Regions from separate parts of the Paenibacillus sp. FSL R5-0473 genome, predicted to be linked through region 1. Evidence: riboswitches for the same ligand, from Rfam matches in the RefSeq annotation. Region 1 holds a riboswitch; the other holds the start of a gene.

Region 1 (16,823 bases):
ACTTGATTCTCTGGTGAGTAAACATCGCTCCATTATGCAGGAATATGTCATCAGCCAACGGGGAGGAAGAACGGTGCTGCCCATTAAGAAAGAGTTTCGCAAACAGGTGAAAGGCAGTGTGCTGGATGAATCGGGGAGCGGGCAAACCGTGTATATTGAACCCGTTGAATTAGTAAGTCTGCAGATGGAATTGGCTGCTCTACAAGCCGAGGAGTCCCGAGAGGAGATGAGAATTCTCGGTGATTTAACCTCCCTGGCCGAATCGTATAACCGTGAAATCGCCCTCAACACCGAAACGGTAGGTGTATTGGACTTCCTGTTTGCCAAAGCCAAATATGCGGCCACCATGGATGGGCGTACCGTTCGAGTCAATACTCAGGGCCACATTAGCCTTCAACGTGCACGTCATCCGTTCATGGGTTCTTCCATGGTTCCCCTTGATTTTGCAATCGGCAGAACATACTCGTCGCTCATTGTTACTGGCCCGAATACCGGTGGTAAAACGGTCGCACTCAAAACACTTGGTTTGTTAACCCTGATGATGCAATCCGGTTTGCTTATTCCGGTAGAGGAAGGTGGCGAGATGGCCGTTTATAACGAGGTAGCGGTTGATATTGGTGACGGACAGAGTATGGAACAAGCGCTCAGTACATTCTCTGCACATATTCGCAATATGATTGGCATACTGGAACAGGCCAATACGTCGACTCTGGTGCTCATTGATGAGATGGCTTCCGGCACAGATCCCGGTGAAGGTGTTGGACTTTCTATCGCCATGCTGGAGGAACTTCACAGCCGCGGAGCAACCGTTGTGGCGACAACACATTTTGGTGAGATCAAACATTTTGCAGCTGCCACCCCAGGATTTGAAAATGCCCGCATGGAATTTGACATCGTTTCTCTCCAGCCGCTGTATCGATTGCGTATCGGAGAAGCTGGTGAGAGCTATGCTTACTCCATCGCATTAAAGCTGGGCATGCCACAGCGAATTATAGAGCGATCCAAGTCCCTGTCCGATCAAAATATTTCGAGAGATCGTACATTAGGGTTCACGTCACCTCCTTTGGAAATACCGGCCCTGACGCCTGCAAAATCGATTGCAGAATCAGTCAGCCCAGCAGAGTTATCCAGGAAGAACCAGTCGAAACAGTCAAAGGATTCAATTCGTCTCAACAAAAAAACAACACCCAGAGAGTCGGATTCTCCTGCTTCTGCCAAAACTTTTCGCAAAGGGGATCGGGTGTATGCGGCCTATCTCAATCAGTCGGGCATCGTCTGTGATGTCGAGGATAGCCGTGGAAATATCGGGGTCATGCTGCGAGGACGCAAAGTCAAAATCCATAAGAAACGCCTGACCCTGCATATATCTGCCAATGAGCTTTATCCAGGTGACGATTATGACTTGGACATTGTGCTAGAAACAAAGGAAAATCGTAAGAAGCGTAAGTTGATGGGACGCAAACATGTGGAAGGCCTACAGATCGAATTACCGTCTGAAGAGTAGCCGATGGTAGAAACAGATGTGGTGAACTGGAAGTCATATATACAGAGTGAAATCCATAATCACCGGCGTATTTCTGTTATACTGGGACCAGTATGTTTAACTTCAGCTCGTAGCTATTCACAGGGAGGGAAGAACCCAATGTCTGCAGAACAAGACAACCAAGAGCGCAGCAATATCGATGTTCTTGTCTGCCCATTATGCGGGGAAGCTAATCGATGTTCCTATGCCGCAGGACATCCTCATTCGGAATGCTGGTGTAACCGGGCTACTTTCCCCGAAGGTGTATTTGACCGCATTCCCGCAGAGCAGCGCCGAAAATCGTGCATATGTCAACGCTGTTTGGACGACTATGCCAATAAAAGCCAACCAAAAGAAGAGCCACACAGTTAACAACTGTATGGCTCTTCTTCTATTATGCATTATCTAGACTGTTAGCCTCGCTACCACTGCTCTTACATTTGGTTATACTGGGCAACAGCCTGTTCAAGCACCGGATGATGCTCATCCATGGACGTATAATGGTGGAGTGCAGCTGTAATCCCCTTCTGGCGGATCATGTCCTGCAGTTCAACTGCTTCCGGATCATCGGAGACATCGAACTTGCAGGCTGCTGCCATACCCATAGCCAGATAAGTCGTATCAGTTCCATCCGCATATGCCTGAAGGGCCGGGCGAACCAGACGATCATTCGGAGACAACTTGCGCAGCGGGGAACGACCAACACGAGTAACCTCATCGGTAAGATACGAGTTGACAAACCGTCCCAATATTTTGACAATATACTGCTCATGTTCTTCCGGGTTGAATGCAAAACGCTTCACTAGAACTTTTCCTGTTTCCTGCAAAGCACCGTATACAATCGATTTCACCTTCTCGTCGGCAACAGCCTTCTGAATCGTGTCATAACCGTGCACATTACCGATATATGCTGCAACGCAGTGTCCTGTATTAACCGTGAACAGCTTCCGTTCGATATACGGCTCCAGATCATCGACATATACAATGCCCTCAACCGGTTTGAATGCAGGAGCCATCTGGGAACGATCTACCACCCACTCGTAAAAAGGCTCCACCTGTACATGCAGAGGATCTTCATGATGCTGAATAGGTACAATCCGGTCTACGGCCGAGTCGGGAAAATAAATGTACTGATCTGCAAGGGAACGTACCTCTTCATTAAGCAGAGCATATACATGCTCTTTCAATTGCGTACTGGCTCCAATGGCGTTCTCGCAAGCGATAATGTGAAGCGGGTTTTGTACCGGACCCGAATTCAGTCTTTTCTCAAGTCCCTTTGCAATACCTGGTGCAATATGTTTCAGCACGCCTACGCCCACCGCGGTTGTAATCAGATCAGCTTCCATTACGTTTTGGGCAACCGTCTCCAGCTGGGTTCCATCGATTGCATTTACACCTGTAACGGTCTCCTGATCCTTGCTCTCGTTGGCCAGTTCCACCGTATACTGCCCCCGTTGCTGGAGAGCCGTTACCAAGGTCTGATTCACGTCGGAGAAAACAACCTCATACCCTGCACGGGAGAGGATCAAGCCGATAAACCCGCGTCCAATGTTACCTGCGCCAAAGTGTAGGGCCTTCATAGATCCATTTCACTTTCCAGAATAGTTATAACTTCTTCGGCTGTTTTCGCCAGACGCAGAGCCTCCATATTCTCATCCTCAGCACAGATCACCGCGATGCTAGTCAAGATCTCCATATGTTCCCCGCCTTGAGCCGCGATACCAATGACCATATAAGCCTTTTCTTCGCCAAAATCAACACCTTGTGGATACTGAATGACAGAGATACCTGTGGATAAAATGAAAGCTTTGGATTCCTTTGTACCGTGCGGAATAGCCAAGCCGTTCCCTACATAGGTCGAGACAATCTCTTCCCGTTCAATCATCTTCTCAATGTAATCAGCGGTAATATGTCCCGCATCCTTCAGAATCTGCCCTGCCATACGAATCGCTTCGTATTTGTCCTGAGCCGTCGCATTCATGATGACTTTATCTGTTGTTAACATACTCATAATGGTTGACCTCCAATTTCGGTTTTACTGCGATAAAATCCTACCAGTTCCTGGGACAGGTAATGAATGAGTTCATCCCTGATTCCCTTTTCCAGCAATGTAATCATTTCTTCCTGTAATAACAGTGCGCTGATCTCACTGAGAACCTCCAGGCTTTCCTTGGATAATTCTCTGGGACCAAGCATCAAGAGGACATGGGTAACTCCTGCCGGATCATCCGGCGTACGAAGGAGTGGCTCAGTGAGCTGAAACAAGCTAATGGACGGCCTGTAGATCCCCTCACTGCGTGTATGAAACAGCGCAAGTCTTGTGCCGGGAATCTTCTGACTCCCCACTGCCTCACGTGCCTCCAACCGTTTTGCGACCTCCTCCGGTTCCTTCAACACACCAGATCCATGGAGTACGTTGCACATCGCATACACCGTTTTATAGAATCCGACATCTTGGTTATCCAGCGGATACACCTGAAACTTGCCAATAATTCGGACGATTTCAACTAAGATAGCTTCCATTCCGTCAGGATCCGAGTAACGACTTGTCGTCTGAACCTCTATTTCACGGGGCTTATTATGCTGTCGTTGTAACGTTGTTGTTCGGATAAAATGACGCAGACTTTCGCTCTCTTCTGCTGTGAGCAATGGACTCACTTTGTAATACTGATGCTCATCCATCGGCAGATCAACAGTGGATAACACCAAATCATATTGATCTGTAGGTATACGGGCAGCTTCATACCAGGACACGCTGTCCATGATCCGAATCTCGGGAATCTCCTTGGATAATCGGCTGGAAAGCATGCGTGATGATCCAATTCCGCTTGTACACACGATGATCGCCCTGATCTCCCGTTTCAGTGCACGTAATCTCTCGATGGAAGCGCCAAAATGCATGACCAGGAAACCAATTTCCTCATCCGGAACGTCTGTGCCTGGCCAAGCTTGCCCTACAGATTTTTTGACATCTTCAAAAAGTGAATCATAATCCTTGCGAATCTGCTGCAGTAGCGGATTACGAATTATCTGTTGCCCTTCAATCCGCTCCATGACAGGTTGCATATGACCAAGCAGACCTTCACGAAGCAAACGATCCTCATGAAAGGCGTAATGCGTTCTCGCCTGCATCTGATCAATCAGTGAATGTACCCTATCCAGTAAAATTAAATCGTCTATTGGCAACAGCCGCGAAGAATGAATCCGCTGCTCTGTCTCAACTAATAGTCTGTGAAAATAAGCTTGCTCATCTTGGGAGAATGTCAGCCCCAGCTGGGTCGATAACACACCACACAAGCGGGAAGCCATATAAGGTGGAACCTTCATCTCATCCTGCTCTGCGACTTCATCTCCCTTGTTCTCCAGGGGAGGTATACGGCCAATGCCAAAGCCTTTACGAATACGTACAACCGCTACGGATAATTGAATCAGCAACTTCATGTATTGGCGTTCCGGGATGTTCTCCAGCCATTCGATATCTGGTTGCCATAACGCATTTTCGACCGTAAGTACATCACCATGTCCAATCATATCCAACAATTTTTGGTTTACGATGGAGCCCCCTTGTTCAGGTTGTCTTCCGAACAGGTCGGATTCATCCAAAAATTCGAGAGCAAGTGCAGCTATGGCTGTGCGATGAATCGTCTCACTTCCATTAATCTTGACGCCATATCCACGTCTGCGAACCAGCTTTAGTCCCGCCTGACGAATCCGTGACTCCAGATCGTCCAGATCAGTGGTTACGGTGGATACGGTCACTTTCAGATCCGAAGCCAAGGCGAGTAACTTTACAGGCTCCGGTTCATCCAGCAGGATGCAAAGCATGAAGAGCTTACGCTCTTCTGGCGTAAACTCTACATATTCTTTACCCTCTAGTTGCTGGCGCAATACAGCCAGATCATCGGAACTGGCATCGATTCGGATACCGGTTCCTGATTTTTTTTCCAGCCTCATGCCCAAAGGTTCAAGCCATTGTTCAATCATTTGCAGCTCACGGTGAACCGTTCGGGTACTGACCTTTACTTCAACGGCGATTTCGCCGGCAGTTACTTCATGTGGATGCTCTAGCAGAAACTCCACGATTTCACGTTGTCTTTTGGTAATACTCATATCTCAGCCTCCGGCTCAGGGAAAACAAATGCGTGCAATTACTTTAGACGTTCAACGAGCGCATCGTATTCCGGGCTTTTTAGGAAGTTGTCGATGGATATATGTTCTGCATTCGGTGCAACGGAGCGGGCACGATCGGTCAATACTTGTTGTGTGATCACCACGTCTGCATCCGGCGGGATATCACTGATAGCCGTATTGGTCACCGTTACGTCAATCCCCTCTGCCTTCATCTTCTTGCGTAGAATGGAAGCACCCATGGCACTTGACCCCATGCCTGCATCACAGGAGAAGACAATTTTCTTCACGTCTGTTTTGACGGTAGAAGAAGCCATATCTGCGGCTCTGTCTGCTTCACGTTGATTAGCCGTAATACCAGCGTTTGGCAGGGTTCCTTGACTCTTCATGTCTTTCATCCGACTGGATGCGGACTCCAGATCTTCGTCCTTTTGTTTACCCGTTTTCAGCAACACTGCTGCAACCAGGAAAGAAACGACGGCTGCTACAAGCACCCCTGCGAACATCGGCAGGTATCCACCTTTTGGTGTTAAGAAGAAATACGCGATAATACTACCCGGTGATGGTGCTGAAACAAGTCCTGCTCCGGTGAGCATGAATGTTAATGTACCTGCGACGCCACCCGCAATTGCGGCAAGAATCAGAATCGGTCTCATCAGAATGTAAGGGAAGTAGATCTCATGAATTCCCCCGAAGAAATGAATGATTACGGCACCCGGTGCAGAAGATTTGGCCATTCCGCGTCCGAAGAAACAGTAAGCAAGTAAGATACCAAGTCCCGGACCCGGGTTTGATTCAAGCATGTATAATACGGATTTTCCTAATTCTCTCGCTTGATCTGTTGCAATTGGTGTAAGAATCCCGTGGTTGATTGCATTGTTCAGGAACAATACTTTACCTGGTTCAATGATTAGGTTGACCAGCGGCAGCAAACCAAGATTCATTAAGCCCTGTACACCGGCAGATAATACTTTGCTAATCGCTTCTACAGCAGGCCCGATGCCCAGTAGCGCAAAAATCCCCAAGATCCCGCCAATAATACCGGCTGAGAAGTTGTTAACAAGCATTTCAAATCCGGCTTTAACTTTACCTTCAATGGATTTATCGAACTTTTTGATAATCCATGCTGCCAGTGGTCCGGCAATCATGGCACCGAGGAACATCGGGATATCACTACCCACGATGACCCCGATGGTCATAATGGCACCGACGACACCACCACGCTGACCATGCACCATCGTACCTCCGGTGTAACCAATTAACAGTGGCAGCAAATATTTGATCATCGGATCAACTAGCTGTGCAAGCGTCTCGTTAGGGAACCAGCCTGTTGGAATGAACAGAGCCGTAATTAATCCCCAGGCGATGAACGCTCCCATATTTGGCATGACCATACCACTCAGGAATCGGCCAAAACGCTGAACACCAACCCGTAGCCCACCTTTGGAATTGGACGATTGGTCCAAATTACTCATTGTATTATCCTCCTTGGATCAAGTGATTATGATTTATGAAAGGGGTATCATTTCTCCCCTGCTGTAATCCTAAGCGAGAATGCTCTCCTGTTCAATGAAATGAAAGCGTACTTTCGTCATGAACAATGATGACAACATTAGGTTATGTAATCGTTTTAATTGATGCATAATGGCTGAACCCATTGGTACACAAGACTTTTTTCGCCTATGACTTTTATCATTTCCAGAATCATTTTCTAACCTATAGCTTGGTCCAATCAGGTGATTCACATCCACAATCTGTTACAATCCACATTCAAAACCATTCTTTTAAAGCACAAAAAACCTGTGCAAGCATCCGGCTCACACAGGTCAAAACAATATGAAGCTCATTTCATTTGGTTATAAAATATATGTTAATAAGTACAAGTTCGTTAAAACTATTCTTCCGTATGTTTCCGATACGCGTCTGCATTCATCAATGTAGACAATGCTGCTGTCAGTTCTCCCTCAACACGGATCTCAATCATCCAGCCTTCCTCGTAAGGAGAGCTGTTCACAAGTTCAGGGGAGTCCTGCAACGAATCATTCACTGCAATAATTGAACCTGTGACGGGAGAGAACAAGTCCGACACCGTTTTGACCGATTCGATCGTTCCAATGCTGTCCTCTGCTTTTACATTGGTTTCAAGGTCAGGCAATTCCACAAACACAATGTCACCCAGCTGATGCTGCGCGAACTCGGTAATGCCAATACGTACAGTATCCTCCCCTACGGTTTGCACCCATTCGTGCTCTTCACTGTACAGGAAATCACTTTTCAATTCGCTCATCGATATCCGCCTCGCTTTTCATTAAATGAGTGCATGCGTTCTTTGACCTTAACCTTTTTCCCAGAACATAGCGTATGACATTTTTGAATCAAATGTCAAGATACCTCACAATTTATTTGCTGAACACCTCTAAATCCTGTAACCGGATTACACTCTTTCTTCATATACTGGTGAATATTAGAATAGTAAGCGTACTCTTTATAAATACACGAACAATAACATAAAAACTAAATTAAATATTCGGTTTTAAATCATTATCTATGATATCGTTCTTGACATCGGTAGTGGATTCACGTTTTAATGAGAGGAGTAAATGTGTTTATTGGACTATGTTATACCCGCGGATGAATGTAAAGGGAGAGATTACCCGTGACACCCGATTCGGGATGTACATGAGGTAACGCCGAAGGAGTAAACCACCGATAAGCGGGGGTGAATCTCTCAGGCAAAAGGACTTTTACGGGACGCAACTCTGGAGAGCATCTATTCGCCCTGTGCGGGCGTTATGATCACCCAAGGGGAAACCTGCTGCACAACGTAGCGGGGTAACTCTCAGGTACAAGGGACAGAGCCTTAGAATACAGCGTGCTACTTGGCATGCCGATTCTTTGGCCTGTCCTTTTCCTTTTTCCCAAAAAACGAAAAACAGGATGTAGAACGGCGCTGCCATAGCTGCCCTTACCATACTTATGTGATGAAAATATCTAGCTAAAAATTTAAAAATACCCTGGTTCATTGATCCACGATTGTATATCCGGCCGGCTCACGGCCCATGACGAGGTGATTTGATGTCCGATTTGCTTAGAACACCACTCTTCCCACTATATCAGCAATACGAAGGCGTACGGTGCATTGATTTTGGAGGCTGGGAGCTTCCGGTACAATTTAGCGGAATCCAGAAAGAACATGAAGCGGTACGCGAGCGCGCGGGACTGTTCGATGTATCCCATATGGGCGAATTCACGGTACAGGGTGAGCAGGCTGAAGTTTTTTTGCAACAAATGATGACTAATGATGTGACCACGCTAGTTCCCGGTCAAGCCCAGTACACCCTGATGTGTTATCCAGATGGCGGTGTGGTGGATGATCTGCTCGTGTATAAGCTGGAAGATCAGCATTATATGCTTGTGGTTAACGCCTCCAACATCGACAAGGATTGGGCGTGGCTGCAAGAGCACTTGATCCCCGGCGTAAGTATGACCAACGATTCGGAGCAAACGGCGCTGCTCGCCTTGCAAGGTCCACTGGCTGTAGATATTATCGGGAAAGTTACAGATACGGATGTAAGCTCGATTGAACCGTTTCGTTTTGTGCAGGATGCTGAAGTATGTGGAGTAAAATTACTGTTGTCCCGTACCGGATATACCGGTGAAGATGGCTTTGAACTATATGTTCCTGCGGACCAGGCTGCTGTGGTCTGGAATGGATTAATGCAAGCCGGTGAAGGTCACGGACTTGTACCGACAGGCCTCGGTGCTCGGGATACACTGCGCTTTGAAGCAAAGCTCCCTCTGTATGGACAGGAATTGTCGGCAACTATCTCTCCGCTTGAAGCTGGCGTTGGCATGTTTGTGAAGCTGAATGCCGGACCTTTTATCGGACACGAAGCCTTGTTACAGCAAAAAACTGACGGGCCCGCCCGCAAACTGGTCGGCATCGAAGTGTTGGAGCGCGGTATTCCCCGCCCCCACTATCCGATTTACGCCGAAGGCGTACAGATTGGTGAAGTGACAACAGGCACGCAATCACCTACATTGAAGCGTAATCTGGGGCTTGCCCTCATCGACAGCAAATACGCTGCGCTGGGAACCCCGCTTGAGATTGAGATCCGCGGCAAGAAACTAAAAGCCGAGGTCGTGAAGACCCCTTTTCATAAACGGACACGTACGTCGAAGACACCTACTCAAGGAGCTGATCAAGCATGAGCAAGCACCGTTACATTCCCATGACTGAACAAGATCAGAGCGCCATGCTCGCAACCATCGGTGTGGATACGCTGGAAGATCTGTTTCAGGACATTCCAAAAGAGATTCGTTATCAGGGCGAGCTACCTGTATCCTCCAAACTCGATGAATATGCGCTGACACGTCACATGTCCAAACAAGCCGGCGCCAACGCCAATTTCGAAACACACGCCAGCTTCCTCGGCGCAGGCATATACGATCATCATGTTCCTTCCGTCATCAATCATGTCATTTCCCGTTCCGAGTTCTACACTGCCTACACACCTTATCAGCCTGAGATCAGCCAAGGTGAACTACAGGCCATTTTCGAATTTCAATCCTACATCTGTGAATTAACCGGTATGGCTGTAGCCAATGCCAGTATGTATGACGGCGCAACAGCTTTTGCGGAAGCCGGTAATTTGGCCGCAGCGGCAACTCGTCGCAAACAGCTCATCGTATCCCGTACCGTTCATCCGGAAGCCCGTCAGGTATTGCAGGCGTATGCGCACGGACTCCGTCTGGAGATTGTCGAGATTGGTTATAAGGATGGCGTCACTGATTGGGATGCCCTGCAAGCCGCCATATCGGACGATACCGCTGCTGTCATGATCCAGAGTCCGAACTTTTTTGGTGCTGTGGAAAATGTGAAGCAGGCTGCCGACCTCGTGCATGCGCACAAGGGCCTGCTCGTTGTAAGTGCAAACCCGCTATCGCTGGGTCTGCTGGAAGCCCCAGGCAAGCTGGGTGCCGACATCGTTGTAGGTGATGCGCAACCCCTTGGCATCGCCGCTTCACTCGGCGGCCCGACATGCGGATATTTCGCCGTGTCCCAGCCTCATATGCGCCGAATTCCTGGCCGAATTGTAGGCCAGACCACGGATCGCAACGGCAAACGTGGTTTTGTACTCACACTGCAAGCACGTGAACAGCATATCCGCCGCGAAAAGGCGACATCCAACATCTGTTCCAACCAAGCTTTGCTTGCACTCAGCGCATCTGTGTATATGTCCATCATGGGTAAACAGGGTATGATCGATGTCGCGGATCTGAATTTGCAAAAGGGTCATTACACCCTGAATACATTAACTGCAATTCCTGGAGTTAGCCTTACTTTTAATGCACCAACATTTAATGAATTTGTGATTAAGCTTCCTGAAGGAACAGACGTGGATGCTCTTCAGTTGAAACTGCTGGATGCAGGCTTTATTGGTGGCTATGAACTTGGACGTGATTATCCTGAGCTTGCCGGACATATGCTGATTGCTGTTACCGAACGACGCAGTAAGGAAGAGATTGACGAATTCGCACGAGCATTGGAGGGATCGCTGTGACTCAGGAAACGACGACGACAACGACAACATCGGTACAAGGACAATCGGAAACAGGTACCCCTGTCTCCACTTCGGTTCAACCTGAGAAGGATACAACATTTAGTGCACAGACCTTATCTCCTGCTTCGGAACAATCATTGATTTTTGAACTCAGCAGCCCTGGACGTGTCGCTTATTCCTTGCCACAATGTGACGTTCCTCGCCAGGCTGCCGATACGTTGATTCCCCGGGAAATGCTCCGTTCGGAAGCAGCGGCACTGCCGGAAGTGTTTGAGGTAGATGTTATTCGACACTATACCGCGCTATCCCGTCGCAACTTCGGCGTAGATAACGGATTCTATCCACTGGGCTCTTGTACGATGAAATACAATCCAAAGATCAATGAGGATGTTGCTCGTTATAATGGATTCGCCAAAATCCATCCGTACCAGCATGAATCCAGCATTCAAGGTGCACTAGAACTGTTATATACGTTGCAAAACGACCTTGCAGGTCTGACAGGTATGGACGCTGTGACCTTGCAACCAGCAGCTGGTGCCCATGGAGAATGGACTGGACTTATGATGATTCGTGCCTACCACGAAGGTCGTGGCGAACAACGTACCAAAGTCATCGTGCCCGATTCTTCGCATGGTACCAACCCGGCAAGTGCAACCGTTGCAGGATTTGAAACTGTGACGATTCCATCCCGCGCAGACGGACTGGTCGATCTGGACGCACTCCGTGCAGCCGTTGGCTCCGATACAGCAGCATTGATGCTGACAAACCCGAATACACTTGGTTTGTTCGAGAAAGACATTCAGGAGATTGCATCCATCGTACACCAGGCTGGTGGCTTGTTGTATTACGACGGAGCCAACTCCAATGCCATTATGGGCATTACCCGTCCAGGTGATATGGGCTTTGACGTGGTGCATCTGAACTTGCACAAAACGATGAGTACGCCTCATGGCGGTGGTGGACCAGGTGCCGGACCAGTTGGTGTGAAGAATCGCCTGGTTCCGTTCCTGCCTAAGCCCATGGTTATCAAAAATGATGACGGTATGTATGCATTCGATCGTGAAGGCGATCAATCCATTGGTCGGGTGAAAGCCTACTACGGCAACTTCGGTATTCTGGTACGTGCCTATGCCTACATTCGCACCTATGGACCGGAAGGGTTACGCCGAGTCTCTGAATGCGCGGTACTGAATGCTAATTATATGATGGCCCGTCTCGCACCTTACTACGAGATTCCGTATCCAGGCGTATGTAAACATGAATTTGTCATGTCTGGTCGGGGTTTGAAGCAATACGGTGTGCGCACACTTGATGTTGCCAAACGATTGCTTGATTTTGGATATCACCCGCCTACGGTGTACTTCCCGCTCAACGTGGAGGAATGCATCATGATCGAGCCGACAGAAACCGAAAGTAAAGAAACGTTGGATGGGTTCATTGATACGATGATACGGATTGCCAAAGAAGCGGAAGAGACACCAGAATTGGTACTCAACGCACCTTACGGAACACCGGTCACTCGTCTGGATGAAACCACCGCCGCTCGCAAACCTGTACTGAACTGCGCTTGCAGTTAATCAAATCATTGTTATCACGAAAGCTCTTGCTGATGTTCCAATCAGCAAGAGCTTTTTGTGTTGCCTTCCCTTTTACTGATGTCAATCTTACAGCTCACCATCATCCTGTTAGAGTATTTCTCAACGTTTATAACAAAAAAAGCCGATATCCACAATGAATCGCGGATACCGGCAAAATCGCTACATCAATGCAGCTCATTATCGGAAAAAGAAAAAACCTCAAATCCGGAGGAAACCCCGGCAAAATTACGCTTGAATGCTTTGAACCAATTCAACGACTTGTTCAGCCGTTTGCATATCCAGAGCTTTAGCAGCCAGTTCCTGCATATCCGCACGGGACAGCTTGGTGATCTGACTACGAGCTGGCAGAATGGAGGTTGCGCTCATGCTGAACTCATCCAATCCAAGACCAAGCAGCAATGGAATTGCTGTTTCGTCTCCTGCCATCTCACCACACATGCCAACCCATTTGCCTTCACGATGCGCTGCATCGATAACCATTTTAACCAAACGCAAAATGGCTGGGTTGTAAGGTTGATACAGGTAAGCCACTCGTTCGTTCATGCGGTCAGCAGCCATCGTGTATTGAATCAGATCGTTCGTTCCGATACTGAAGAAATCCACTTCTTTGGCAAATTGATCCGCCAGAACTGCAGTCGAAGGAATTTCGACCATGATTCCGAGTTGAATGCTGTCAGAAACAGCAATACCTTCAGCAACCAGCTTCTCTTTCTCTTCGAGCAAGACAGCTTTTGCTTCACGGAATTCACCGAGTGTTGCGATCATTGGGAACATGACACGCAGGTTTCCATGTACGCTTGCACGCAGCAATGCACGCAATTGTGTACGGAAGATATCCAGACGGTCCAAACACAGACGAACTGCGCGGAAGCCGAGGAATGGATTCATTTCTTTTGGCAGATCCAGGTATGGAAGCTCTTTGTCTCCACCGATGTCGAGTGTACGAACAACGACAGGTTTGCCTTCCATTTTTTCCAGTACCGCTTTGTAAGCATTATACTGAATGTCTTCGGAAGGAAGCTTGTCTCTGCCCATGTACAAGAACTCGGTACGGTACAGGCCTACAGCCTCGCCGCCGTTTTCCAGAACACCCGTTACATCATTTGGTGTACCGATATTGGCTGCAAGTTCAACATGAACGTTGTCCACCGTTACCGTTGGCTCATCACGAAGTTTTCTCCACTCTGCACGTTGTGCATCATACTGTTCCTGTTTGGCGCGGTATTCAGCAATAACTTCATCAGTAGGGTTAACCAGTACGTGACCATCCAGACCGTCAACAATGATCATATCGCCTTGTTTCGCTTGAGCCAAAATGTCCTTGGTTCCAACAACAGCTGGAATTTCAAGAGAGCGAGCCATAATCGCCGAGTGAGAAGTACGTCCACCAATGTTGGTTGCAAAACCTTTAACAAATTGGCGGTTCAATTGAGCCGTGTCGGAAGGTGTTAGATCCTCCGCAAGCACGATTACTTCTTCATTGATCTCAGCCGGACTCATGAATTCGATACCAAGCAAGTGATTTAGCACACGTTTGGTAACGTCACGCATATCTGCTGCACGTTCTTGCAGGTATGCACTCTTCATGTTCTCAAACATGGAGATAAATTGCGATGCCGTTTCGTTCAAAGCAAATTCTGCATTGATCATGTCATCCGCAATTCTAGCTTTAACCGGATCAATCAGTTCCGGGTCATTCAGAATGAGCAAATGCGAAGCAAAAATCTCAGCTTTTTTCTCGCCAAGCTCTTGTAAAGTACGCTCTTTGATCGCCTCAAGCTCAGCCTGGGATTTACCCAGAGCTGAGTCGAGTTTCGCGATCTCTGCGTCAACGTCGTTGATTTGGCGTTTTTCTACAGAGTAGTCAGGATGCTCCAAGATAAACGCCTTGGCGATAGCAATACCCGCCGAAGCCGCGATCCCGGAGACATTAAGCATTAATTTCGCCCAACCCTTCGTTAACCATAACGTCAGTCAAAGCTTGAAGAGCTTCAGCTTCGCCTTCGCCTTCAACGATGATGTTGATGGTGTCGCCTTGTTCCAATCCGAGGGAAAGAACACCCAGGATGGATTTCAAAGTTACTTTTTTACCGTTAGCTTCTGCAAAGGATTCTGCACCTTTGAATTTGTTTGCTGTATTAACCAGGGCTGTCGCCGGACGTGCGTGGATACCATCTTCGTCTGTAATTCTGAATGTTTGTTGCATTACAATCATCTCACTTTCAGTAGTTTGGTTTAGGCATTGCATATATTTACACTTGCTTGCCATCGTCGTAACACTTCTTATTTTATCTCAATGATTGGCTGTTCGCCAACTTTCAGCACTCCACTCTTCTTCAGAGTTACTGTGGAGCCCTCTGGCAGGTTAGTGAAAATAACTGGTGAAATGATCGAAGGAGCATTTGCTTTGACATACTCCAGATCCACTTCCATAATCGGCTGACCTGCCGATACCAGATCACCTTCCTGTACCAGTACGTTAAAGCCTTGACCTTTCAGCTTCACCGTATTAACACCTATATGAACAAGCACTTCCTTACCACCATCGGACATGATGCCCACGGCATGTTTGCTTGGAAATACATTAAACACTTTACCATACACAGGAGAAGTTATCGTACCATCATGTGGCAAAATTGCGAATCCATCACCTGTCATTTTCTCAGCAAAGACTGGATCAGGTACGTTTGTAATGTCCAGCAATTCACCATTAACTGGCATGACGATATCCTCAGCAACGATGCGCTCGCCCTGCTCACCTTGTGCCTTCTCCTCTTCAGGAGTTGGTTTGGCAGCTGCTGGCGTTGGTGCTGGTGTTCGACCTGCAATAATATCCTGCATTTGAGATTTGATCGTGTCGGAACGTGTTCCGAAGATGGCTTGAACATTATTACCCACTTCAAGTACACCAGATGCACCCAATTGTTTCAAACGATCTTTTTTCACATTGGATTTCTCATTAACTTCAATCCGCAAACGAGTAATACAAGCGTCCAGATGTTTGATATTCTCTTTGCCACCAAAAGCTTCGAGAATGTTATGTGGCAGGTCATCCGTTGAACCAGAGCCTCCGCCAGATTCTGTTTCAGGCGTTGCATCCTCTCGTCCTGGTGTTTTGAGATTGAATTTGCGAATGATAAACCGGAAACCGAAGTAATAGATCACCGCAAGAATCAATCCGACAATAATAACGTCCCACCATGGTGTACGGTTCGGAATAATCCCGAAGATCAGGAAGTCAATGAACCCACCGGAGAAGGTCATACCGATCTTGACACCCAGAATTTGCATGGTCATGAAAGACAAACCTGCAAAGATACAGTGTACTGCAAACAGGATTGGTGCTACAAACAGGAACGAGAATTCAAGTGGTTCTGTGATACCTGTCAGGAACGAGGTCAGCGCAGCTGAACCCATGATCCCTGCAACATACTTTTTGTGTTCCGGTCTTGCTTCATGGTACATCGCAAGTGCCGCTGCTGGCAAACCGAACATCATGAACGGGAATTTACCAACTTGGAATGTTCCCGCTGTGAGGTTCACACCATCACGCAATTGATTGAAGAAGATTTGCTGGTCACCACGGATGACATCTCCAGCTTTGTTCACATACTCACCAAACTCAAACCAGAATGGGGAGTAGAAAATGTGGTGAAGACCAAACGGAATTAATGACCGTTCTACAACTCCGAAGATGAATGCCGACAATGTCGGGCTTGTATCTACCATGAAGTGAGATACAGTATTCAATCCATTTTGAATCGGCGGCCAGATAATCACCAGAAGCAACCCGATTAAGAGGGAAACAACCGAAGTGATAATCGGTACAAATCGTTTACCTGCAAAGAAACCGAGGTAAGACGGCAGTTCGATTTTGAAAAATCGATTGTAACACAGCGCGGCGGCAATACCTATGATTATACCTCCGAACACGCCTGTACTTAATGTTGGGATGCCCAAGATGCTGGCATAACCCGGTACTTCACCGATCATGGCCGGAGTAACCCCTAC
Region 2 (16,823 bases), 4.8 Mb from region 1:
GCAAACCGATTATGCACATTATGGATCAGCACAAGGAGCGCTTCAAACATCTGGATCTGGACGATATTGCACGCAAAACAAAGGATGCCGGCTGGGAGATCTTTACCCGTAAAGGCTCTACCCAATTCGGGATCGGCAACGCCCTCGCGCATATCACTCGTTCCATCCTCAATGACGAACACAAGATCATCGCCGTATCGGCTATTCTGGACGGAGAGTACGATCAACATAACGTCTGCGTCGGTGTTCCTGCAATCATCGGTGGCAATGGCATTCAGGAGATTATCGAATTGAATCTGGATGCAACGGAACGTGAGAAATTCAACAATTCCTGTGAAATCCTATCAGGTAACATCAATCGTCTGACACTGGTATAAGCCATTCGTGTACAACTCCACACTGTATGCTTCGGCTCAACTTCAAAAGCCTGCCGACACAAACATGCCAATAACACTCCATCAGTGGAGTCTTATTGGCATGTTTGCGCTTATTATTTTTCACAGCCAGATGAATCAATTTCATAATTGATTTGAGTAGTTGTTCAATTTGGTGCAAGCTGAGGTTCGTCCCTTGGCCCCCATTGCTGTAACACCCGCTTCAACTCACTCAGCATAACCGGTTTGCTAATGAAGTCACGCATACCCATCTCCAGGCAAGCTTCCTTGTCTTCACGTTTGGCATTGCCTGTAACTGCGATGATTGGAGGTATGCGATCCTGTGGAATTAGGCGGTGTAACAGGTCTGTCGCCTTCAGTCCATCCATCACAGGCATATGAATATCCATCAGGACAATATCATAAGCATTCTGAGAGATGGCATCAATTGCCTCCACACCATTAGTACATACATCTGCGTGGTATCCGAGCTTCTCCAGATATTCTCGCAAAATCTTCCGGTTCACCGGATGATCCTCCGCCACCAGAATACGCATGGCCACCTTATCACTTTGACGTGTGCGATCATGATGGAACTGACTTGCTGTCTGTTCTGCTGAAGCATCTACACTCGCCGCAGGAACAGCAAACCGGAAGGTTGAGCCTTCCCCTTCTATGCTCTCGACACTGATACTGCCCCCCATGATCTCCACGAGTCGCTTGGAAATGACCAGTCCCAGTCCGGTACCACCATACTTCCGGTTAATCACCGGGTGTAGTTGAGAGAAGGACTGAAACAACTGATCCAGCTTGTCAGCGGGGATGCCAATTCCCGTATCTTGCACCGCAAAATCAAGAACACTGTCTTCAGGCTTTCTACCCTTGATAATATCCACGGCAACCTCAATGCTTCCCTGATCTGTGAACTTGAGCGCATTGCCAACCAAGTTCACCAGAATCTGCCGGATACGTATGGCGTCACCAACCATGAACTCAGGGATGCTCGGATTGAGACGATATCTGATCTCCAGATGTTTCTCATCTGCAAGCGGTTTAAACAGTTCGGCAACCTGTTCCAGCATCTTGCGTAATGCAAATGGTTCATAAGCCAGTGCCATTTTCCCGGATTCCAGCTTACTGAAGTCCAAAATATCATTAAGGATGTTCAGCAGAGCATCACCGCTGTCTCGAATAATCTCGGCATATTCACGCTGTTCTTCCGATAAATCGGTACCGATCAACAATTCTGTCATCCCCACGATCCCGTTCATCGGTGTCCGGATCTCATGGCTAACCATCGACAGAAATTCCGACTTGGCCTGAGCTGCCAGCTCAGCTGTCTCTTTGGCACGTACAATTTCACGTTCGCCAGTCACATCATTAAATACAACCACCGCGCCCTGAATCTGTCCCTGTTCAATAATCGGCGTCACCTGATACTGCACCAGAAAGCTGCTGCCATCTTTACGCCAGAACACATCTTCCTTGATTGAACGTATCTGTCCATCCAACACGGTCATGTGGATCGGGCATTCTTCTTGTGGCAAATGACTTCCGTCTGCACGGGTGTGATGGATGATGGGATGTGAGTTTTTGCCAATGAATTCTTTCGCCTCATAACCGAACATCGAAGCTGCTGCTGGATTCATAAACATGGTGATTCCATCCGCATCCAAACCAAATATTCCTTCTGTAACCGTGTTGAGAATCAGCTCATGTTGCTTGCTGAGCTCCTGAATCCGTTCCGTGTATTCCTTGCGCTCGGTAATATCGGACACGATCCCATAGACGCCCACCATTTCCTTATCCACAATAATGGGCACATTCGTAACAGATACTTCAATCTTCCGACCACTTGAATTAACGACTCGGGTCTCATAATATTGCGGTTCGCCTTGCTTCACCATGTCAAAATAATGTTTGCCATGTTGCACTTCGCATTTATCCAGATTGGATAAAAAAGATTGGCCAATAAGCTTATTACGCGGAATATCCAACATTTGCACCAGTTTGCTGTTCACTGCGCTGTATTTACCTTCCAGATTCAATGAATACACAGCTGCCGGGTTATGTTCGAACAACGATCTGTATCGCTGACGGCTTTCCCGAAGACGTCTTTCCGCATCCTTATGCTGGGTGATATCCCTGCTGATGCTTACAATCTGGACACTCTTGCCACGCTCTCCAGCCACAGGTTTCGCCAATGTCTCCATCCAGATATAATGTCCCTTCTTGTGCAACACACGCATCTTGCAACCATTGCCGATCTTGGAAAGATCCATAGGGTCCGGATAATCTCCCGAATAACAATAATCTTTGAAGGACTTTCCTATGACTTCCTCCGGCCTATAACCCAGTAAGGTGTACACGGAAGGGGAAACGTATAACAACTCGCCATCCGTAGCACAAGTTGTAATCAGATCTTGTGCATGGTCAGCCAGCACCTGATATTTCTCCTGTGCCTCCTTAAGCTCACGTTGCACTTCCAGGATATCGGTAACATCTTTGGCAATGCCATAGATTCCTACAACTTCTTTTCCCTCCGTTATAGGCACATACGTTATCTCTGCCTGTTTCAGGGAACCATCTTTATGATAAAAAGTAATGGGATTACTGACTGAACGTCCAGCCAGTACCTCTTTAATGTATTGTTTGCGTGAATTTTCACTGTCCGGAGGACAGATCTCACTCTGATTCATACGAATCAAGTCATCCAGTGTATACCCAGATATCCGCTCTACCGAGGGATTAGCATCAATATAGTTTCCATGGATGTCCATTACATAAATGGCATCCGGATGGTTAAAAAACAGTGATTGGTAAGAACTTCCCTCAGAAATAATGCGCTTCAGGGTTTCCGTTTTATTAATATCCAAGGCTTACCCCTCTTTTCTCAGCCAATATCTTCATCTAACAGCAGGGATTAATTACCCCTTACAAAAATGGGCCTACCCTCGAATAACCATGTAAGCCTGCCTAGAAACAGCTTTTTTTATTTTACCAGATTCTCGTCTCATTTTGCTTGCAATCTATGATTCAATTCACACGATGTGTGAGGTAATACTTGGAATTTTGATTTACTTAGGAGGTGCCTGCAAAGGCAGACATTTTATACAAAGATCAAATTAAGCCTCTAACAAGCTTGAAGTTCAAGTCCAAGTCAGCCGATTCTGGCGGATGGCTAAACGATTTTCTAAAGAACCCAGGACATCTTATTTGGCGTCCATGTGCTTTTTTTATATTTTAAGGAACATCAGACACGTTAATCCCCATAATCTCCTGTCATATACGCTGCAAACGGTTGTTTCATTGGATATAACATGTCTCAGGTTCCTTAGATTGCTGAGATCACTTCAAATCCTTGATTAAGACTCCTCAGGTTCGTTAGCGAGCTAATCATTCATGATGGGTGGTCAGACATTAGAAAAAATCCTCCTGAAGCCTACATACAATAGAGTTTGCATGTTTTGCTTAAAGAGGATTTTGATCTACGATAACCAAGGGTGTAACAGATTATTCAGATTTCTTTTTTTGCAAAATACATCATGCCGATTCCAATGAAAATAACAGCACTGCCTCCAACAACCGCCAGCATTGTGATCAGTGGAACATTGTAGGCTCCGAAACCTGTGCCGTCCACGGGTGTCATCAGAATCATCGGTTGTGCCCATGGATAATACGGCCCATATGTCGCCGAGTTTACAATGAGAATATTCGGTATGGTCAGTGCAAAATTCAGTGCGAGCGGTGCGGCGAAGCTGCTCCACACTAATGAAACGAACATCTGCAGGGCAGCCAAGGGTACACAGGCCAGCAACCCAAGCAGCAGTTTGCCTACCAAGAATCCCCAAGGTACTGGCATCGTAATGCCATGAATCATGCCTGCCAGCAGAATGGACAACAGCAACAATGCTTGCGTACCCGCCAGAAGCATGAGTACAATCGTCAGTTTACCTGCATATACACCTGAACGTGTGAGCGGCAAAACCAGCATCTGCTTCCACCCTCCACCTGCATGTTCAAAACGGCAGACAAAGGACGTAAACACGCCAGTCAGCATCGGTAACAATAACAATCCGTGCAGGAAAACCATCGTGGTCATCAATACCTGCCAATTGCCCGATGGCGTGGACAACAGTCCGATGAGCAGCGCAATGAGTGGACTCAGCAGAATCAGGAGCCATATGGGCGATTTGCTCATTTTCAATCGTTCAGCGGACAAGATTCGGAAGTACGTTGTCGCAAAGCTCATATCAGGCCACATCCTTCCGGCTAAAATGCATCATACCCAGCAACAGGATTAATAACCCTAGACCTGCCCCCATGCCTGCATACAGGTATGGATTAGGCCCATTCCAGGCCATCTGTGCCCATGCGAGCGGAAAGATCGGTGAGATACTGAGTGAGAACATACCCGTTATCGCGAGAACGATGCCCAGGGTGACGGGAAGCGCCTGATTCTTGTTAACCATCGTGAGCCACAACTCCAGTGACAACACCGGAAGTGCACCAGCCAAAGGCAATAGCCCCAGCTTGATCGCATGTGTCCAAGGTATTTCGCTGGCATGGAATCCGAGGATCAGACCCAGACCTACAATTCCTGCGGTTAACAGCAGGCAGGAGATCACCAGCAGCATACAAGCAAGCAGGAACTTGGCTAAATACACGGCTGGTCTGGAAATGGGCATCGCGAGCAACTGTTTCCACGATCCCTGTTCATGCTCAACATTGGCGATCATGGAGCTGAGAATGGTTGCTCCCAGCATCAGAGACAAGGGCACAAAGACAACCACATTGCCGAGCAATCCGCCCCACAGGTTATCTGCATATTGCTCTTTCAGATAGTCTAGCCGTAAGCCAAAATTAAGCGCCTGCATTGCTGTCAATCCAAGAGGGGCCAGAAAGACAAGAAACCAGATCCCTTTCCCCCGAATCTTGAGCCAGTCTGACGATAATGCACGCCCGGTCATATGGAAGCCCCCTCGCCAATGACCCGCATGAACAGATCTTCCAGCGACTGACGCTGTTCCTCTACACGATACACATCATGATCCTGTTCAATTAATCGGCGCACAAGCAGTGCCACTGAACTGTTATCCATATAAGGGAACGTTAACGCAGCACCTTGTTGCTGACCAAATTGTCCCTGTTCTCTCGCCAGCTTCATAGCCTCTTCCGGCTCGGAAACCGTTAACCGGATAGAGCTACCCGTCTGACTATGCAGACTTGCGATAGTATCCTGAAGCACCATCTTGCCTTCACGGATAATACCAACACGACTTGCCATCTGTTCGACTTCACTCAGCAAGTGGCTGGAAACCAGAACGGTAATGCCATGTTCCAGAGGCATGCGTTTGATCAGTTCCCGAATCTCCTGAATACCGGCAGGATCAAGCCCATTCGTTGGTTCGTCCAGAATCAGCAGCTCCGGTTCACCCAGCAAAGCGCTGGCAATACCCAGACGTTGCTTCATCCCAAGGGAATACCCCTTCACTGAACGTTTGGCATCCTTGGTCAGATCTACAATGGACAGCACTTCAGCAATTCTTGATTTTGGTACATTGATGATGCGGCGCAAAGTTTCCAGATTCTCTACTGCGTTCAGATGGCCGTAATAGGATGGGTATTCGACCAAGGAACCCACACGGCGCAAAATATCCATGCGATCCTTGCGGATATCCTTGTCGAAGACACGGATCACACCTTTGGTTGGTTTAATCAAGCCGAGAAGCATGCGAATCGTTGTTGTTTTGCCGGCGCCATTGGGACCGAGGAAGCCGTAGATATCTCCCTTTTTAATATGCAGATCAAGTTCACGGACCGCTGCACGGTCCCGGTATGTTTTCCATAGATTAGCCGTTTGAATAATATTTTCACTCACTGTATGATCACCTCAGAACTATCGTAACCTTCCAAGGTTAAAGCCAAAGTAGTCTCTAGTTTAAGTTTAGTTTAAAAAAGCTATTTCAGCGGTTTGTTGTTTCCCTGTTTCCCCTTACCACTGTAGATATATGTCTGGACACCCGTATCGGAACTGTCTACCCTCTTGCGCAGACCCATCTCACGGATCAACAGGTCTACAATGGACAAACCCAGACCTGTGCCTTTTGTGTCGGCATTCGGTTGCATTCCCGGACCCCGATCCTGAATAACGATGGCCGTCTCACCCTGAATCTCCTGAGTTGATATACCAATATATTTCCCGCTGTCGGCATGACGGATCACGTTTTGGAACAAATTATCAAGAATACGACGCATGCCCTGTTCATCCATATGCCAGATCAGCGGTTCCTCCGGGAGGTCAATATCAATCTCAAATTGCTCCTTCTCCCAGACTGGGTACCAGGCGGCCGCCGTTTCCCTGACGATCCGCAGTATATCTTTCTCTTCCAGCTTCAGTGTATATTTCCCACTCGTGAGCAAATTGTAGGATAACATGTTGTCAATGAGCCCGCCGAGGTCCTCCATCTTTGCTTCCATGCGATGTAATGAACGGTCACCTTGCTCGCTCAGCTCTTCCTTGTGCAAAGCATGCATATGTCCACGAATCACCGTTAGCGGGGTACGCAGATCGTGGGAAAGCCCCGCAATGAGACGTTTGCGCAATTGTTCTTCCTCGCGTTCACGGTGGCGGCTGTCGGACAGTTGATGCACCATCTGATTGAAGGCTTCCTCTAGTTGACCAATCTCGTCTGACCGGCGGATATCTACCGGAAGCGGGAGGCCTTCCTTGCCTGTGGTCATCATGGCCGTCTGCAACCGAATAAGTCGTTTGCGAATGCGTGCGAAGAAGAGAATCGACATAACGATGAAGATCAGAAAGATAAGGGTCATTACGATACCAAGATACAAGAGTTCCATCGGCCAGTTACTCTGATTCATTTGCAGAAGTGACCGCGGCACTTCAATGATCATGAATCCCTGTCCTTTGTCCTGCTCAGCTCCGCCAATATATGCAACTACGGTCAGTGGATCGCGAAAGGAAGCTACTTTCATGAATTGCACCGTATTGTTTACATTCCATAAGGCTGGAATATAAGTCTCTGTCGTTTGCCCGGAATCCAGTGACCATCTCAATGTCGTATCTGTCCTGCCATCCGGCGACGTGGATTTCAGAAGCGTTACATCTTCACCACCAAGAATAAAGAGGGTCTCACCACTCACATTCACACGATACATGGAAGATTTGGGATACGAGTCATGTAATTGCTCCAACCGGGCCTTAATCTCTTCATCCGAAGCACCATCCAAGTTCTTCGCTTCATGTGACCAGAGGTTACTGATCTTAGTAACATCACCGTAAGGAGCGGCACGGTTCATATTCGTGTCCGTGTTATTCACTACAACAATATATATAACGGATATGATCGGAAGCACAACGGGCACAAATAATACAGCCGCCAAGATCAGAATGATGTATCTGGACATCAAGGACCGCCCAAAGCGAAGCTTGCGCCGCCCGGATTGCTTTTGCTCCATGCTTCGTTCTCCCTTCATGATCTTCCGTTCTCTGAACCACCGAATCATGGCTTCTTCACACGATATCCCACACCACGGACTGTCTGAATAACTACTGGATTGGCCGGATCAAGCTCCAGCTTTTCGCGTAGATGTCGAATATGTACCATTAAAGTTTTGTCCCCATCCAGATAGGGCTCGTTCCAGACGGCTTCAAAGATCTGCTCTTTGGTTCGAATCATGCCCATATGTCGTAGCAGGTAGGCGAAGATGTGGAACTGTTTTCCCGATAAAATAATCTCATCTCCCGTCTCCTCATTGACGATCCGGTTGTCCTTCTCATAGATGGAGAGATGATCCAGCTTCAGGGCTGTATCCGATGAGACCGCTGTTCCTGCCTTACGCAGTTGTACTTCAATCCGGGCAGCCAGTTCATCGGGGTGAAATGGTTTGGTCACATAGTCATCGGCAAAATCAAGACCGTGCAACTTATCGTCAATGGACGTTCTGGCCGAGAGCATGACAATGGGCACGGCGGGATGTTCTTTTTTCAGTCGCTGGCCCACCGTAAATCCATCCAGCCCAGGCAGCATGACATCAAGAATAATGAGTGAACAACCGACAGCAGCCTCCGCTGCACCTTCACCACTGCCGAGCCATACCACCTCATAACCGCGCTCCTCCAGATCGGCTCTGACCCAAGTCGCAATTTCCGTATCATCTTCAATATATAACAGTTTGGTTTTCATCCGAATATTCGTTTCCTTTCTGCCCCCAATGGGTTAATGATATATCTGAGCATCATCATGATAAAAGCTGTCTATATCATATGGATTCATGTCTTGTTGAGCAAATGTTGAAGTCCTTTACGTTACCATACATGCTAATTATAGCTTATCCATTAACGTGGGGAATGTCATATTAATCAAGTCTACCAAGTACATATCAGTGCTACACCTGACGGGAGGAAATCATTATGTTGCTGGAAGCTATTTATCATCAACCGAAACGAAACTGGGCCTATGCCTATGACCAAGATACAATCCATCTGCGCCTGCGTACCAAAAAGAATGATATGACCGAGGTACATGCCCTGACCGGGGATAAATATGCGTGGGATGCAACCAAAGCGCTGGTTCCCTTAACCAAGTTTACCTCTGACTCCATGTTCGATTACTACGAGGGTGAGGTGAAACCTCCCTACCACCGACTGAAATACTCTTTTCTGCTCAAAAACGGAGACGAACAGATCTGGATGACCGAGACGGACTTCCAGGAAAAAGAACCGGACGATCCGGGTCGTATGTTCCAGTTCCCTTATATTCATGCCCAAGCTGTATTCACACCCCCTGCGTGGGTTAAGGATGCGGTGTTCTATCAGATTTTCCCTGAACGATTCGCCAACGGCAACCCGGATATTAGTCCGGAAAAGGTAGAGCCGTGGGGTGGTGAGCCGACACCTTTCAATTTCTTCGGCGGTGACCTTCAGGGCGTGATCGACCATCTGGATTACATCAGCGATCTTGGCATTAATGCGATCTACTTCACCCCCATCTTTGAAGCCACCACCAATCACAAATACGATACCGAAGACTACCTGCGGGTAGACCGGCACTTTGGTGACGCAAATACCGTGAAACGACTGGTCGAGCTGTGCCATGAACGTGGAATTCGCGTACTTCTGGATGCTGTGTTCAACCATTCCGGGAAGACATTTGCGCCGTTTGTGGATGTGCAGAAGAACGGAGAACAATCCAAATACAAGGACTGGTTCCATGTACATGAATACCCGCTGGACGTGAAGGACGGCATTCCTACGTATGAGACCTTCGGATTCGAAGCGCATATGCCAAAGCTGAATACGGAGAATGCTGAGGTTAAGGCCTATCTGCTGGAGGTTGCCGAGTACTGGATCAAGGAAGTGGGTGCGGACGGATGGCGGCTGGATGTGGCAGACGAAGTGGACGATGCATTCTGGCGTGATTTCCGCCGTGTAGTCAAAGCAGCTAATCCGGATGCCTACATTCTGGGCGAAGTATGGAACGAGTCTTCTTCCTGGCTGCAAGGCGACCAGTTCGATGCGTCCATGAACTATCCGTTTACCGATGCCGTGAATGCTTTCTTTGTGAAAAATACGATGCACGCCGAACAGTTCGCAAACTCCATCGGGCGACAGTTATCCCGTTATCCGCTTCAGGCCAGCGAAGTGGCGTTCAACTTGCTGGACAGCCACGATACCACGCGGCTGCTCACACTGTGTGAAGGCGACCAGCGCAAGATGAAGCTGGCTGCGTTATTCCAGTTCAGTTATATGGGTGCTCCGTGCATCTATTACGGAGACGAGATTGGCATGGACGGCGAACATGATCCGGGCTGCCGTAAATGCATGGAATGGGATGAAGCGAAGCAGGACCGAGAGCTGTTCGACTTTTATCAGAAACTGATCTCCCTACGTCATGCTCATCCTGCCCTGCGTGCAGAAGGCACCGTTCGTTTCCTGCAGGCTCGTCCCGATGGCAGCCAACTGGTATTTGAGCGACAAAATGAGGAGGAACGCATTCTGGTTCTGTTCAATCGATCAGAAGAGACGGCTATTGTCGAGCTGGAGGCCGGTGACGAGGAATGGACCGAGTTATTCGGCGGAAACCATCGTACGGCCAAGGAAGATGGCGTACTCGCCATTGAATTGCCCGCGTATGGATATGCTGTACTGAGCACTAGTCTCATATAAACACCAAGCTATACTTGCTCATATGCAAGACTGGAGTCTGTTCAGTTCATCGGCATATCAAACGAAATAGGCGCTCCCAGATCTGTTCCTGATCTGTGGAGCACCTATTTGATTTTGACGTTATTCATTATGGCCATGGATTACTCTGGCCGAACCAGCTGTTCCTTGAGCAACTGGATGGTGGCCTCATATTGTACAAGCCCCACTTGCAGACACAGACGCTGTGCAGGCGAAATACGTTCGCCGAATTCCTCCATCTGGCGCTGAAGTTCAGCGTATAACATTTCCTTTCGCTTCAACTGGCTGGATATCCAACCCGTTACGGTATCTTCATCCGCCAACTCTCCGAAATACAACCGCATCAGAAAATCAGAACGAAATACCTCAGCTTCCAAAGGACTCATTAAATAGGCGTGAAATTGCGCTGCTCCTTCAGGGGTCAATGAATACACGTTCTTATCAGGTTTCCCTTCCTGCTTCACCGATTCCTTAGTCAGCAATCCTGACTTTTCCATCTTCGCAAGTGTAGGATATATGGTGCCGAAACTGGCATCAAAGAAAAATGAAAAATATTGTTCAAAGTACTGCTTGATCTCGTATCCGGAACTTGGCTGATTGTGCAGTATTCCGAGGATGACATGCTGCGTGTTCATCGGTGTACCGCTCCTTTCCATTCCCCTTAACGTATCACAATCAGTACCCCTTGTTCAATGATCAGATGACGAAACGGTTGCTTTCAGAGCAACAGGCACAGCAGCAGGCTGGTCCTCCCTACGAGCTTCAGAACGTACCGGGCCGGAGCGTCTGATCCAGATGCAAAGCGCACCCAGAGTCAGTGTTACACCACCGATTACGGCGAGCAACATCGCATCCCGGCCAATTCCGTTTCCTCCGAGCACAAGGTTCATCATCCCTTCTACGGCATAAGTCGCTGGCGGATAATGACCGATCCCTTGGTAGAAGTCAGGCATTACATCTCGCGGAATCGTTGATCCCGAGGACAGCATCAGCAGAGGCAACAGCGCACTGTTTAACCAAGCCCCAGCATTGCCAAGCAACAACAAGCTCAACTGAGCCATGAGTATAAAAGATATGGTGACCAGCAACTGGAACAGCCATAACATGAACCAACCGGCTGCTGACGATACCCCCATAACGTGCATCATCCCCGACCCAACGAGCGAGACAATAAATGCAGCACCAACATTAACGATGTTGCGCGCCCAGAAACGCTCCCATTTCCCTGCCCTGTTACTCAGTTCACCAGATACTTTCTGCAGATTCATGCCAAGCAACATCGCTCCAGTAAACGTAGCCGTTACAATCAACATCGGTACCATGGAAAAAGAAAAATTATCAACAGGATTCAGTCGCTCCACTTCTGCCTCCACGCGTGAAGACAACCCAAGCGCCAGCGCATCGGACTGATCAGCAGTCATACCGGACTGATTCAGCACTCCGCGAATGCCATTCTCTTGTACTTCACGGTTCAACGTCGCTGTAACTTGTGCGGCTACGTTCTGCATCACACTTTTCACGGTAGCCACGTTTGATTCGTTCATCACATACTTCACTGTCATCGGTTTTGACAAGTCTTCTGCCTGTTGCATGAAACCTGATGGAATCTCAATAATCATGTACACATTCCGATCCGTTAACATCTGTCGTGCTTCTTGCATCGATTCAGATGGTTTGATCTCGAAATTCAGACCTGCCGCCAAAGACTTAGCCACTGGTTCAGCCGCTACCCCATCTTCATTCACGATGGTGACAGCCAATTGAGTCATTCTTTCGTTAACCTGGTCGTATCCGCTAAGCCAGATGATGTTAAAAAAAACCTGAAACAGCACAGCCGTAATTAAACCTACAATGGTGGCTCCGTTTTTCAAAAACAGTAGACTCGTCTGGAAAATACCTTTCATTCTATCCATCTCCTTTAGTTTTGTTTCGCTCTTTTATATATCGTATTGATATATGACAGTTGTTAATATATCTAATCGATATATAAATCGTCAATGTTTTTTTGTTTTTCTTCGTTGGAAAAAGACAAAAAAAGCCGATACATCTCTTCACCAGGAAGATTTGTACCGGCTTTTCATATCAATCCGATTTATGCCTTAGTTTGTACGTCATTTTCAGCAGGGGACTCAGCCTCAGGCTCGGCACGCTTTGCCTTTGGTTTAGCCAACTTCTGCATCATTTTGCGGCCGGTAGGTGTCTGGGCCAGTCCACCTTGGGCTGTCTCCCGGTGACGGCTCGGCATCGCACTGCCTACTTCCAGCATGACATCGATGACTTCGTCTGACGGAATGGCACTACGCACTCCGGCCAGGGCCATGTCAGCCGCAGCCAGCGCCGTAACTGCACCCAGTCCATTACGGACGATGCATGGGATTTCAACAAGGCCTGCGACCGGATCGCAGATAAGGCCCAGTGTATTTTTTAACGCCAAACCAACGGCATGAACGACCTGTTCCGGTGTACCTCCACGCAGTTCAACCATGGCACCCGCAGCCATGCCGATAGCGGAACCCACTTCCGCCTGACAGCCACCCTCGGCTCCGGAGATAAATGAATTGTTCGCGATAACATAACCAATTGCTCCCGCACAGAACAACCCGTTCACCAAATGTTCGTCCGTCCAGCCAAATCGCTCCTGTGAACTGATAAACACACCCGGGATGATGCCGCAGGAACCGGCTGTTGGTGTAGCCACGATCCGACCCATGGAGGCATTCACTTCAGATACACACAGGGCATACGCCATGGCAAGTGCGGAAGCATCTCCTGAGCAAGTCTCACCCTTGCGAATGTACTCGGCCATTTTTTTGCCGTCTCCACCTGTTAATCCACTGCGTGATGTTGTATCTTCCGTTAACCCTTTGCGTACCGCTTCCTTCATCACCTGATAATATTCAGACATCTGCTTCACAACATCCGCTTCCGGTGTATTGGTCTCCTGAACTTGCTCCTCGATCATCAGCTGAGCAATGGTTTTGGATTCCGCTGTACAGATCGTATTCAGTTCGTGCAAATGTTTAAACCGCATCCGAATCAACTCCTCTCTTCAAATCAATGACACGAATGTCCAGCACATGATCGAGTTCCCTTAGACGCTTGAGCATATCAGGATTAGGCACACCATCCATTTCCATCGCGGTAAGCGCTTCGCCATCACGGGCTTTCCGGTCCACCTGCATGTACCCGATGTTAACCCCGGATGAACTGATCGTGGACGTTACCGATGCAAGCACCCCTGCTTTGTCTGCATGTCGCAGAACGAGTGTTGGAAACTCACCACTAATCTGAACACGAAAATCATTCATCGAATGCACCGATACGCTTCCACCACCAATGGATGCACCGATTAAGGAGCAGGCACGTTCTCCATGCCACAACTCAATTTTGACCGTATTTGGATGAGGAGCAGGTAGGCCACTTGTATAAAACTCAACCTCCATGCCCGCTTCCTCTGCGTATTGCTCTGCATCCGGGATACGCGGATCGTCTGTGACATAATCCAGCAGACCACCGATCAGTGCCAGATCTGTTCCGTGCCCCTGATACGTATCTGCAAATGAACCGTACAGCGTCAGCCGGGCACGATCTGGCGTACATCCTAGCCACTGTCGAGCAATTCTCCCTAACCTTGCCGCTCCAGCTGTATGTGAACTTGAAGGCCCCGTCATCGATGGACCAATAATTGAGAAAACATCTTTAAATCGCACTTGTAACCCTCCATTATTAATCATGATTCATATTTGTAAAATGTATTCGTCATTTCGATCCAGGAGTTTCATCTACAATGTCCCTTTTTTTGGATATGATGACATCAAAAAAGGACAGAAGAAGGCCTTAGGCCCTCTCTCTGTCCTCGATACCTGAGAGTTTCACGATCAGCAGTGTCTCACGACAAGGGTGCACTGCCTGCGATTACAGACAAGTTCACCGGGCTGACTGATCATATACCCCTTGGGTGGCGCAGTTCGCGCACTCTCCAGAGTTGCGTCCAACGATGGTACATTTACCTGAGAGATTAACCACTGCGCCGGGTGCGCAGCAGCTTGCTCCTTCGGTGCCTGAGCACTAGCCATTGTGCTCGGCTAATCCAGGTCTCTCCCGCTCGTTATCATCCGCTGTATTATCTTAATTCGATTCGAATTGGTATATTTCTAAATTTTTGATCAAGTATACCCATAGAGTAATGTACAACATCATATATGTCAACAAAAGTAACGTGTAATTATCATAAGTTCGATGTCTATTTTAACTGAAACGAATAGCATTCAGATTTCTCACTTCCGCTGAGGCACTCGTGACGTTGCTAGTTGTCGTAAATTGGATACTTATCGTGTATGCATTAGTCGTTGTAGTCGGGGATGTATCCACGTAAGTGTTGGAGGAAAGAAACCTCAACGTTCCCGAAGCATTACCGGTTCGTGAGAGTTGCAATTGATTAATTAACACTCCGTTACGTCTCAGATTAATGTTATACGCAATACTCCAGTTAGACCCTACAACTATTGCTACTTGTGTACTATTATCGATTTTCACGCGTTGACCTGCCACTACAGGTACATTAAGTGTCTGAATCGTCGTTTCAGCTACTAATGAAAGACCCAACGCCGTGGTCTGGCTATCAGCAAACAAGGAAGAATCCGCAGGGGCAGAAGCTGCTGTCGATCCAGTAGCTCCTGTTGCGCCAGTGAATCCGGTCGCTCCCGTTGCTCCCGTTACACCAGCCGTACCGGTTGTTCCCGTCACGCCTGTCGCACCTGTAGCCCCAGTGAATCCGGTCGCTCCCGTTGCTCCCGTTACACCAGCCGTACCGGTTGTTCCCGTCACGCCTGTCGCACCTGTAGCCCCAGTGACTCCGGTCGCTCCCGTTGCTCCCGTTACTCCGGCCGTCCCGGTTGTCCCTGTTACGCCTGTCGCACCAGTTGCTCCAGTGACTCCGGTCGTTCCCGTTGCTCCCGTTACTCCGGCCGTCCCGGTTGTTCCGGTCACGCCTGTCGCACCTGTAGCCCCAGTGACTCCGGTCGCTCCCGTTGCTCCCGTTACTCCGGCCGTCCCGGTTGTTCCAGTGACTCCCGTCGTTCCCGTTACGCCTGTAGCACCTGTAACCCCGGTACCTCCAGTTGCCCCTGTTACGCCTGTAACACCAGTGACTCCGGTCGTACCCGTCTGTCCTGTCACCCCCGTATCTCCAGTAAATCCGGTCGCACCCGTTACGCCTGTCGCGCCTGTAACACCAGTACCTCCTGTTGTTCCTGTCAATCCGGTTGTACCTGTAACACCGGTGACCCCTGTCGTTCCCGTCAGTCCTGTCACTCCCGTATCTCCAGTAACTCCAGTCGCTCCCGATACTCCTGTTGCACCTGTGACACCTGTGACACCAGTGACTCCAGTCGTTCCTGTTACGCCTGTCGCACCTGTAACCCCAGTACCTCCGGTCGTCCCCGTTACGCCTGTCGCACCTGTAACCCCAGTACCTCCGGTCGTCCCTGTTACGCCTGTCGCACCTGTAACCCCAGTACCTCCGGTCGTCCCCGTTACGCTTGTCGCACCTGTAACACCAGTGACTCCCGTCGTTCCTGTCATGCCTGTTGCACCTGTAACCCCAGTATCTCCAGTCGTTCCGGTTACACCTGTCGCACCTGTAACACCAGTGACTCCCGTCGTCCCCGTCTGTCCTGTCGCTCCCGTATCTCCAGTGACTCCGGTCGTCCCCGTCTGTCCTGTCGCACCTGTTATACCAGTGACTCCTGTTGCTCCCGTCAATCCGGTTGCACCTGTAACACCAGTATCTCCAGTCGCCCCTGTTACGCCTGTTGCACCTGTAACCCCGGTACCTCCAGTCGTGCCTGTAACACCAGTGACTCCCGTCGTCCCCGTCTGTCCTGTCGCTCCCGTATCTCCAGTAACTCCAGTCGTCCCTGTAACGCCTGTTGCACCTGTAACTCCGGTCGCACCCGTTACGCCTGTCGCGCCTGTAACACCAGTACCTCCTGTTGTTCCTGTTACGCCTGTTGCACCTGTAACACCAGTGACTCCGGTCGTTCCCGTCAGTCCTGTCACTCCCGTATCTCCAGTAACTCCGGTCGTTCCTGTTACTCCGGTTGCACCTGTAACACCAGTGACTCCGGTCACCCCTGTTACACCTGTCGCACCTGTCGCACCTGTTGCACCTGTATTTCCAGTAACTCCGGTCGTCCCTGTCGCACCTGTAACACCAGTGGCTCCTGTCGTTCCTGTTACTC

Evidence for each region. A riboswitch is a leader RNA that binds a small molecule or an ion and turns the genes downstream of it on or off. The one in region 1 is predicted to bind glycine.
Region 2: linked by a shared signal. The riboswitch ahead of sdaAB (L-serine ammonia-lyase, iron-sulfur-dependent subunit beta) and the one ahead of gcvT (glycine cleavage system aminomethyltransferase GcvT) in region 1 are both predicted to bind glycine.

Annotation. Positions count from the first base shown of each region.
Region 1 is NZ_JBBORL010000001.1:608,912-625,734, reverse strand. Features, by position in the region: gene MKY28_RS02880 (endonuclease MutS2) at 1-1,504, shown strand, start outside; gene MKY28_RS02875 (cysteine-rich CWC family protein) at 1,643-1,894, shown strand; gene MKY28_RS02870 (mannitol-1-phosphate 5-dehydrogenase) at 1,957-3,102, opposite strand; gene MKY28_RS02865 (PTS sugar transporter subunit IIA) at 3,099-3,533, opposite strand; gene MKY28_RS02860 (BglG family transcription antiterminator) at 3,530-5,632, opposite strand; gene MKY28_RS02855 (PTS mannitol transporter subunit IICB) at 5,671-7,125, opposite strand; gene gcvH (glycine cleavage system protein GcvH) at 7,545-7,937, opposite strand; glycine riboswitch at 8,282-8,404, shown strand; glycine riboswitch at 8,408-8,508, shown strand; gene gcvT (glycine cleavage system aminomethyltransferase GcvT) at 8,726-9,862, shown strand; gene gcvPA (aminomethyl-transferring glycine dehydrogenase subunit GcvPA) at 9,859-11,214, shown strand; gene gcvPB (aminomethyl-transferring glycine dehydrogenase subunit GcvPB) at 11,352-12,791, shown strand; gene ptsP (phosphoenolpyruvate--protein phosphotransferase) at 13,038-14,750, opposite strand; gene MKY28_RS02825 (HPr family phosphocarrier protein) at 14,743-15,018, opposite strand; gene ptsG (glucose-specific PTS transporter subunit IIBC) at 15,096-16,823, opposite strand, start outside.
Region 2 is NZ_JBBORL010000001.1:5,371,117-5,387,939, forward strand. Features, by position in the region: gene MKY28_RS23525 (L-lactate dehydrogenase) at 1-377, shown strand, start outside; gene MKY28_RS23530 (PAS domain S-box protein) at 542-3,250, opposite strand; gene MKY28_RS23535 (ABC transporter permease) at 3,892-4,626, opposite strand; gene MKY28_RS23540 (ABC transporter permease) at 4,628-5,344, opposite strand; gene MKY28_RS23545 (ABC transporter ATP-binding protein) at 5,341-6,255, opposite strand; gene MKY28_RS23550 (HAMP domain-containing sensor histidine kinase) at 6,336-7,871, opposite strand; gene MKY28_RS23555 (response regulator transcription factor) at 7,898-8,581, opposite strand; gene MKY28_RS23560 (alpha-glycosidase) at 8,809-10,563, shown strand; gene MKY28_RS23565 (helix-turn-helix transcriptional regulator) at 10,704-11,216, opposite strand; gene MKY28_RS23570 (YhgE/Pip domain-containing protein) at 11,271-12,485, opposite strand; gene sdaAA (L-serine ammonia-lyase, iron-sulfur-dependent, subunit alpha) at 12,674-13,612, opposite strand; gene sdaAB (L-serine ammonia-lyase, iron-sulfur-dependent subunit beta) at 13,602-14,291, opposite strand; glycine riboswitch at 14,430-14,566, opposite strand; glycine riboswitch at 14,571-14,695, opposite strand; gene MKY28_RS23585 (hypothetical protein) at 14,830-16,823, opposite strand, start outside.